Regions from separate parts of the Streptomyces sp. CB03238 genome, predicted to be linked through region 1. Evidence: riboswitches for the same ligand, from Rfam matches in the RefSeq annotation. Region 1 holds a riboswitch; the other holds the start of a gene.

Region 1 (4,403 bases):
GGAGCGTACGTTCGCGGCGCTGCCTCCCGCGGGGGGCGGGGGTTTCGCGCAGACCTGGTGGGGACGGGCATGGCTGAAGGCGCTGGAGGACACGGCGCTCGACCTCCAGCAGTTGAAGAAGGGTCGCAAGCAGGCCCGGGACGGTGCGGTGGGCGCGGTGTCGGTGCGGCCCGGGCGGATCACGGCGGTGGTGAAGGACCGGGACGGCACCGCGCAGCGCAGTGATGTGCTGTTGCAGGAGCTGACCGAGGAGGAGTGGGACCGGTTCCTGGACATGGCGGTGGACCGGGCGGGTCATATCGCCGCGCTCCTGGACCGGGACATGCCGCCGCACCTGGTGGAGGACGCGGCGGCGGCGGGCGTCGAGCTGCTGCCCGGTATCGGTGACCTGGAGCCCGAGTGCACGTGTGACGCGTGGGACCACTGTCCGCACACGACGGCGCTCTGCTACCAGGTGGCCCGGCTGCTGGACGAGGATCCCTTCGTGCTGCTGCTGATGCGGGGCCGCGGGGAGCGGCGGCTGCTGGACGAGTTGCAGGTGCGCAGTGTGGCGCGGGCGGGGAAGGCGGACCGGGCGGCCCGGGCCGTCCAGGACGGGCAGGAGACGGCCGCTCCCGGTCCCGAGGGGGTACGGGCGGACGAGGCGTTCGCCGCGGCGGGCATCCTCCCGCCGCTGCCCACGCCGCCCCCGCTGCCTGAGGCGCCCGGTGAGCCGCCGTCGCTGGACACCGAGGCCGGTCCCGCGCCGGGCGTCGACCCGGCCGCGCTGGAGCTGCTGGCGGCGGACACGGCGGCACGGGCGTACCGGATGCTGGCGGACGCGCTCGCCGACGGCCACGAGCACCGGCCCATGGAGGTGCCGTTGAGCGCGGACCAGGACGCCGTCCGGCTGGCCGCCTCCGGCGCAACGTGGGCGCCGGCCGCCCTGGACCGGCTCGCCGCCGGAACCGGCCGCCGGCGCGCCGGCCTGGAACCGGCCACGCGCGCGTGGCGGCTGGGCGGCGCGGAGGCCCTTGCCGTACTGGAGGAGCAGTGGACGCCCGAACCGGAGCTGCTGGCACGGGCCACCGCGCAGCTCGCCGCCGCCTGGGAGGACGGTGAACGCCCGTCGCTGCGGGCGGACCGCCCGGGCCGCTGGACGGTGGCGGGCGCGGACGTACAGGTCCGGTTGGACCGCGACGGCCGCTGGTGGCCGTACCGCAAGGAGTCCGGGCGCTGGACACCGGCGGGCCCGCCCGGCCCCGACCCGGCCGCCGCCCTCGCCGGAGCGCCGGCGGACGACGCCTGACACCCGGGCGTCCCTTGACGCCCCGGCAGCCGGAACGCCCCTCCCGCGGGGCGCCGGCCCCGGGGGCGGGGCCCGGCTCCGGCCTGACCCCGACGCCGGGGGCTACGCGAGCTGCCGCTCCGCCGCGTCGACGGTCTGGGCGAGCAGCACCGCGATGGTCATCGGTCCGACGCCGCCCGGCACCGGCGTGATCAGGCTCGCGCGGGCGGCCGCGGTCTCGAAGTCGACGTCGCCGACGTTGCCGGGGTTGTAGCCCGCGTCGATGACGACGGCGCCGGGCTTGATGTCCTCGCCCTTGATGAACCGGGGCCGCCCGACCGCGGCGACCACGATGTCGGCCTCCCGTACGGCTGCCGCGAGATCGGCGGTGTACGAGTGGCAGTACGTCACCGTCGCGTTCCGCGCCAGCAGCAGCATCCCGGCGGGCTTGCCGAGGATGGCGCTGCGGCCGACGACGACGGCCCGCTTGCCGGCCGGGTCGACGTCGTACGCGTCGAGCAGCCGCATGATGCCGCCGGGCGTGCAGGAGACGAAGCCGGGCAGGCCGAAGCTCATCGTGGCGAAGGAGCTGAACGTCACGCCGTCGACGTCCTTCTCGGGGGCGATGGCCTCGAAGGCGGCCCGCTCGTCGATCCCGGGGCCGACCGGGTGCTGGAGCAGGATGCCGTGCACCTCGGGGTCGCGGGACAAACCCTCGAGGGTGGCGACCAGTTCGGCGGTGGTCGTCGTGGCGGGCAGCTCGATGTGGCGGGAGCGGATACCGGCCTTCTCGCAGCGGGCGCGCTTCATCTTCACGTAGGTCACGGAGGCCGGGTCCTCGCCGACCAGGACGGTGGCGAGGCAGGGCTGCGTGCCGGTGCGGGCGGTGAGGCCGGCGGCGCGGGCGGCGGTCTGCTCGACGAGGCGGCGGGCGAGGCCGCTGCCGTCCATGAGGCGTGCGGTGGCAGGGGTGGTGGACACGGGAACTCCCGGGCGTTCGTCAGTGGATCGCCCAGGCGCGCGGCAGTGGCGTCGGTCCGCCGGGCCGCTCCCCGGTGGTACTCCACCCAAGCGCCAGTCACGGCCCGGCGCCCACTCTACGGGACGGTTCTCGGCCGCCTCCTATGAGCCCGGTCGAAGGCCCGCTTGTGGGGGCCGGTCGGCGCGGCGACGATGGCACGGGCGCGGACGACCTCAATGGGGAGGGCGATGTGAACGACCCCTGGGTGGCCTTGGAGCGGGGCGCGGATCCCGTGGAGCGGGCGAGGGCGCTGCGCCGGGCGCACGAGGCGTTCACGGCGGGCGGCGGCCGGCCGCGGGAGCCGGTGCGGCCGGTGGTACGGCCGGTGGTGGCCGATTCGTGGCGGCGTTCGGCGCGGGCCCGGGTGTGTCCGGACGGGAACGCGTGCGTGGAGCTGGACGAGGAGGAGTTGGCGGCGTACCGGGAGGGGCATCCGCTGGCGGCCGTGATGCCGGTGGTACGGGAGTTGATGGGCGCGTACGCGGCGGACGGGGAGCACCTGGTCGCGGTCTGCGACACATATGGGCGGCTGCTGTGGGTGGAGGGGCACCCGGGGGCGCTGCGCCGCGCGGGCCGGATGAACTTCGTGGCGGGCGCGCGGTGGGCCGAGTCGGCGGCCGGGACGAACGCCCCCGGTACGGCGATCGCCGTCGACCGGCCGGTCCAGGTCTTCGCCGCCGAGCACTTCCGGCGGCCGGTGCAGGCCTGGACGTGCGCGGCGGCGCCGGTGCACGACCCGCGTACCGGGCGGGTGCTGGGGGCGGTGGACATCACGGGCGGGGACGGGCTGGCGCATCCGCACAGCCTGGCGTTCGTGCAGGCGGTGGCGCGGGCGGCGGAGTCGCAGCTCGCGCTGCTGGAGCGGCCGCCCGGGGCCGGCGACCGGCTGGGGCTGACGGCGCTGGGCCGGGACGAGGCGGTGCTGGTGGCGGGCGGGCGGCGGACGCGCCTGAGCCGCCGGCACAGCGAGATCCTGGTGGTGCTCGCCCACCACCCGCAGGGCATGGGCGGCGAGGAGCTGCTGGCGGCTCTGTACGACGACGAGTCGGTCACCCCGGTCACGCTGCGCGCCGAACTGTCCCGGCTGCGCGCCCTGCTGGGGCCCGGCGTGCTGCGCTCGCGCCCGTACCGGCTGGCGGCGCCGGTCGACGCGGACTTCGACGCCGTGGGCCGCAGGCTGGCCTCCGGTGCGGTCGCCTCGGCGCTGGGCGGGTACGCCGGGCCGCTGCTGCCCGGCTCGTGCGCGCCCGCGGTGACGCGGCTGCGGCGGCGGCTGGCCGACGAGCTGCGCGCCGCGCTCATCGCACGCGGCGACCCGGCGCTCCTCGCCGACTGGGCGCACAGCCCCTGGGGGGAGGACGACCTGGAGGTGTGGCGGGCGCTGGCGGGCGCCGTACCGCCGGGTCGCCTCGCCCCCGTACAGGCGCGCCTTCAGGCCCTCAATGCGGAACTGGGGGCCGGCGCAACGCGGTTGCAACGTCCGCGTCCCTAGCCTCGCCGCGAGCACCCGTCCATGGTGCAGCCCCAGGGAGGCCCCGCAGATGACCCGTTACGCAGCGCCCGGCACCGAGGGTGCGATCGTCTCGTACGAGTCCCGCTACGACCACTGGATCGGCGGCGACCATGTGCCGCCCGCCCGAGGCCAGTACTTCGAGAACCCCAGCCCGGTCAATGGCCGCCCCTTCACCGAGATCGCCCGCGGTACCGCCGAGGACGTCGAACGCGCCCTGGACGCGGCGCACGCGGCGGCGCCCGCGTGGGGCCGTACGGCGCCGACCGAGCGGGCGGCCGTCCTGCTGCGGATCGCCGACCGGGTGGAGGCGAACCTGGAGCGGCTGGCCGTCGCGGAAAGCTGGGAGAACGGCAAGCCGGTCCGCGAGACGCTCGCCGCCGACCTGCCGCTGGCAGTCGACCACCTCCGCTACTTCGCGGGCGCGCTGCGCGCCCAGGAGGGCTCGCTGAGCGAGATCGACGACGACACCGTCGCGTACCACTTCCACGAGCCGCTCGGTGTCGTGGCGCAGATCATCCCGTGGAACTTCCCGATCCTGATGGCGGTCTGGAAGCTGGCCCCGGCGCTCGCCGCGGGCAACGCGGTCGTCCTCAAGCCGGCCG
Region 2 (4,403 bases), on a different contig from region 1:
GCCGGAGGATCTGGTGGGGGACGTACTGGCGGCGAAGGGGCACTCCGAATGGGTGTCGAGCGCGCTGGACCAGCTGACGCTCGCGGAGTTCATCCGCTCCGGCGCCTACGACCGGCACGTACGGGGCATGCGGCTGCGCTACCGCCGGCGGCGCGACCAGCTCGTGGCCGCGCTCGCCGAACGGGCGCCCGACATCCGCGTGAGCGGCATCGCGGCGGGTCTCCACGCCGTACTGGAGCTGCCACCGGGCACCGAACCCACCGTGGTCCAGGCCGCCGCCTGGCAGGGCCTGGCCATCCAGGGCCTGGACCGCTTCCGCCACCCCGACGTGCCGCGCGGCCGCGACGCCCTGGTCGTCGGCTACGCCACCCCCACGGACAGCGCCTGGACCGGCGCCCTGGACGCCCTCTGCCGCGGCCTTCCCTGACCGGGGCGGCCCTGGTCCGGCCCAGGCCCGGCGCCCCAGGCCCGGCGCCCCGGGCCACCGCCCCGCGGGCAGGGCCACCGCTCCTGTGCCGGGCAGCGCCCCGCGCCGGGTCACCGCCCCGTGCCGGGCACCGCCCCCTGACGGTCAACGCCGCTCGGGGCGCCGGGATGGTTGCCGTTCGCCGACGGTCAGCGCAGCACCTGGCGCAGTTGTTCCAGGCCCCAGTCCAGGTCCTCCTTGCTGATCACCAGGGGCGGGGCGATGCGGATGGTCGAGCCGTGGGTGTCCTTCACCAGGACCCCGCGGTCCATCAGCTTCTCCGAGACCTCCCGCCCCGTGCCCAGGCTCGGCACGACGTCCACGCCCGCCCACAGGCCGCGGCCGCGCACCTCCTCCACGGCACCCTGGCCCACCATGAGCCCCAGCTCCTGGTGGAGGTGGTCGCCCAGCTCGGCCGCCCGCTGCTGGTACTCGCCCGTGCGCAGCATCGCCAGGACCTCCAGCGCCACCGCGCAGGCCAGCGGGTTGCCGCCGAACGTCGAACCGTGCTCGCCCGGCCGGTGGACGCCGAGCACCGCCGCGCTCGACACGACCGCCGACACCGGCACGACACCGCCGCCCAGCGCCTTGCCCAGCACGTACATGTCCGGGACCACGCCCTCGTGTTCACACGCGAACGTCCGGCCCGTGCGGCCCAGGCCCGACTGGATCTCGTCCGCGATGAACAGCACGTCCCGCTGCCGGGTCAGCTCCCGGACCGCCGGCAGATACCCGGGCGGAGGCACCAGCACGCCCGCCTCGCCCTGGATCGGCTCCAGCAGCACGGCCACGGTGTTGTCCGTCATGGCCTCGGCCATCGCCGTGAGGTCGCCGTACGGCACGATCTCGAACCCCGGTGTGTACGGGCCGTAGTCCGCCCGCGCCTCGGGGTCGGTGGAGAAGCTGACGATCGTGGTCGTACGGCCGTGGAAGTTGCCCGCCGCCACGATGATCTTCGCCATCCCGTCCGGGACGCCCTTGACGCGGTACCCCCACTTGCGGGCGGTCTTCACGGCGGTCTCCACCGCCTCCGCCCCGGTGTTCATCGGCAGCACCATCTCCATGCCGCAGAACTCGGCCAGCTGCGCGCAGAAGTCAGCGAACCGGTCGTGGTGGAACGCACGCGACGTCAGCGTCACCCGCTCCAACTGCGCCTTCGCGGCCTCGATCAGCCGCCGATTGCCGTGGCCGAAGTTCAGCGCCGAGTAGCCGGCGAGCATGTCGAGGTAGCGGCGTCCCTCGACGTCGGTCATCCAGGCACCGTCCGCCGAAGAGACGACGACGGGCAACGGGTGGTAGTTGTGCGCGCTGTGCGCCTCCGCGGAAGCGATCGCCTCTAGTGTTCTCGACACGGGGTCTCCGTTCGTCCTGCGGCCGGGGGCGGTGGTGGCGCCCCTTTCTATCGTCGCTCGCCATGCGGACGAAGAAACCTCGCGGGCGGTGTGGCGGCTAGGCCCTGCCCGGCAAGATCGGCCGGGCAGGGCCTAGGCTGGGCGGTACGCGCGGCGACTGGCGTACGGGGAACCGACCCCGGGGGAGCCGTGCGCGGCAGACCACACGAGGGTGCCGCCCGCCTGGGCACCCGGAGACCTTGTCCGTGCTGCCGGCCCCCTGGAGGACGCCATGACCAGCTTTCCCCTTCCCGCTCACCACCCGGCTCTCGTCACCACCGATCCCGAACTCGCCGCGCTCGTCGGTGCGGAGGAGCGCCTGCAGGGCGAGACGCTTCGGCTGATCCCGAGCGAGAACTACGTCTCGCAGGCCGTCCTGGAGGCCTCGGGCACCGTCCTGCAGAACAAGTACAGCGAGGGCTACGCCGGCCGGCGCTACTACGAGGGCCAGCAGAACATCGACCAGGTCGAGCTGCTCGCCATCGGCCGGGCCAAGGCCCTCTTCGGCGTCGACCACGCCAACGTCCAGCCCTACTCCGGCTCCCCGGCCAACCTCGCCGTCTACCTCGCCTTCGCCGAGCCCGGCGACACCGTGATGGGCATGGCTCTCCCGATGGGCGGTCACCTCACCCACGGCTGGGGGGTCTCCGCGACCGGCAAGTGGTTCCGCGGCGTCCAGTACGGCGTACGCCAGGACACCGGGCTCATCGACTTCGACGAGGTGCGCGACCTCGCCCTCAAGGAGCGCCCCAAGGTCATCTTCTGCGGTGGTACCGCCCTTCCCCGGACCATCGACTTCGCCGCGTTCGCCGAGATCGCCCACGAGGCGGGCGCCGTGCTCGTCGCCGACGTCGCCCACATCGCCGGCCTGATCGCCGGCGGCGCCCATCCGTCGCCGGTGCCGCACGCGGACGTCATCTCCACGACCACCCACAAGACCCTGCGCGGCCCGCGCGGCGCGATGCTCATGTGCCGCGAGGAGCACGCCAAGGCCATCGACAAGGCGGTCTTCCCCGGCCTCCAGGGCGGCCCGCACAACCAGACCACCGCCGCCATCGCGGTCGCCCTCCACGAGGCGTCCCAGCCCTCCTTCCGTGACTACGCGCACGCGGTCGTCGCCAACGCCAAGGCCCTCGCCGAGGAGCTCCTCGTCCGCGGCTTCGACCTGGTCTCCGGCGGCACGGACAACCACCTGATCCTGATGGACCTCACCCCCAAGGACGTGCCGGGCAAGATCGCCGCGAAGGCCCTGGACCGGGCGGGGATCGTCGTCAACTACAACACCGTCCCCTACGACCCCCGCAAGCCGTTCGACCCCTCCGGCATCCGTATCGGCACCCCCTCCCTCACCTCCCGCGGTCTCGGTACGCAGCACATGGCGGCCGTCGCCGACTGGATCGACCGGGGCGTCACCGCCGCCCGCACCGGCGACGAGGACGCCCTGGCCACGATCCGGGCCGAGGTCGCCGACCTGATGGCCGCCCACCTGGCCCCCGGCCTCCCGGCCTGACGCCCACCCCCAGGCCCGCCCCGGGTCCGGCGCCGCGGCGGGGGGTGACCCACCCGGGGTGGCGCCCGGCTGCGTCCCCCGCCCACCCCGGGGCGGCTCCCGGCCTCCGGCAGACGCCCACCCTCAGGCGCGCCCCCGGAGCCGGGCCCTGGTGGCCCACCCCGGGGCGGCTCCCGGCCCTCGGGTCACCCCCGGGCTCCCGGGCCCGGGCGGATCACGCCCGGTCGGCACCCGGCCTGGCCCGGGCGGGCCACGCCCGGTCCGGCCCCGCCTCGGCCCTGGGCGCCCCCGGGCCACTCCGGCCGGTCCGGAGCCGGGACCTCAACCTTCCGGTCCCGGCGGCTCCCGGCCGGTGGCTCACCGTCCACGAAGCCGTGTGGACGGCGCCCCGGGCCCTACGTCGACTCGGCGATGGCCCGGGCGCGGGTCTGGGACGGCTCGCCCTCCAGGCGGAGGGTCAGACCGTCGTGGCCGGTCCACAACAGCGTGGGGCCCGCCGTGCGCTGCGAGTGGGTCCACAGCCTGCCCTCCCCGTCCGTCATGGGGAAGGTCAGCAGATGCGGGCGCGCGAACCAGTACCCCGGCCCGACGCCGCCCAGCTCCACATACTCGGGCTCCTCCCGGACCGTCTTGCCGAAGCCGACGTCCAGCCGCGCCGGGAACTCGTCCAGCCGTATCGTGCGGCCCGGTTCGTGCCAGCACAGGCTCACCACATGCCGGCCGCCCGGCGCCTCGCCCACCGACACCGCGTCCGGCGCCCCCAGCGCACCGGGCACCCGCGGCTCGAACCCGGCCCGCCGCCCCGCCTCCGCCAACGGCACCGGCGACGCGCACCCCGGCACCACCGGGCTGGCCCCCGGCGCGGGCGTCGCCGAGGGGTCGTACCGCACCTGCACCCCGCCGAAGCCGAACCAGTCCGCCACCGCCGCCCGCACCGGAGGCGTGAGCACCAGCACGACCAGCGCGCCGGACAGCGCGACCCCCAGCGCCCGCCACCGCCGCCGGGCCCACGCCCGGATCCGCTCGCCCCGCCCCG

Evidence for each region. Region 1 has a riboswitch for ZMP and ZTP ahead of BKD26_RS28385 (bifunctional 5,10-methylenetetrahydrofolate dehydrogenase/5,10-methenyltetrahydrofolate cyclohydrolase). Riboswitches for the same ligand answer to the same signal wherever they lie in the genome.
Region 2: another riboswitch for ZMP and ZTP. It lies ahead of glyA (serine hydroxymethyltransferase); the one in region 1 lies ahead of BKD26_RS28385 (bifunctional 5,10-methylenetetrahydrofolate dehydrogenase/5,10-methenyltetrahydrofolate cyclohydrolase).

Annotation. Positions count from the first base shown of each region.
Region 1 covers NZ_NBCN01000018.1:64,675-69,077, forward strand. The annotation lists gene BKD26_RS28380 (SWF or SNF family helicase) at 1-1,288, shown strand, start outside; gene BKD26_RS28385 (bifunctional 5,10-methylenetetrahydrofolate dehydrogenase/5,10-methenyltetrahydrofolate cyclohydrolase) at 1,391-2,218, opposite strand; ZMP/ZTP riboswitch at 2,271-2,359, opposite strand; gene BKD26_RS28390 (GAF domain-containing protein) at 2,479-3,780, shown strand; gene BKD26_RS28395 (aldehyde dehydrogenase family protein) at 3,830-4,403, shown strand, end outside.
Region 2 covers NZ_NBCN01000006.1:42,294-46,696, reverse strand. The annotation lists gene BKD26_RS11520 (PLP-dependent aminotransferase family protein) at 1-427, shown strand, start outside; gene rocD (ornithine--oxo-acid transaminase) at 616-1,818, opposite strand; ZMP/ZTP riboswitch at 1,962-2,053, shown strand; gene glyA (serine hydroxymethyltransferase) at 2,090-3,367, shown strand; gene BKD26_RS40190 (hypothetical protein) at 3,763-4,403, opposite strand, start outside.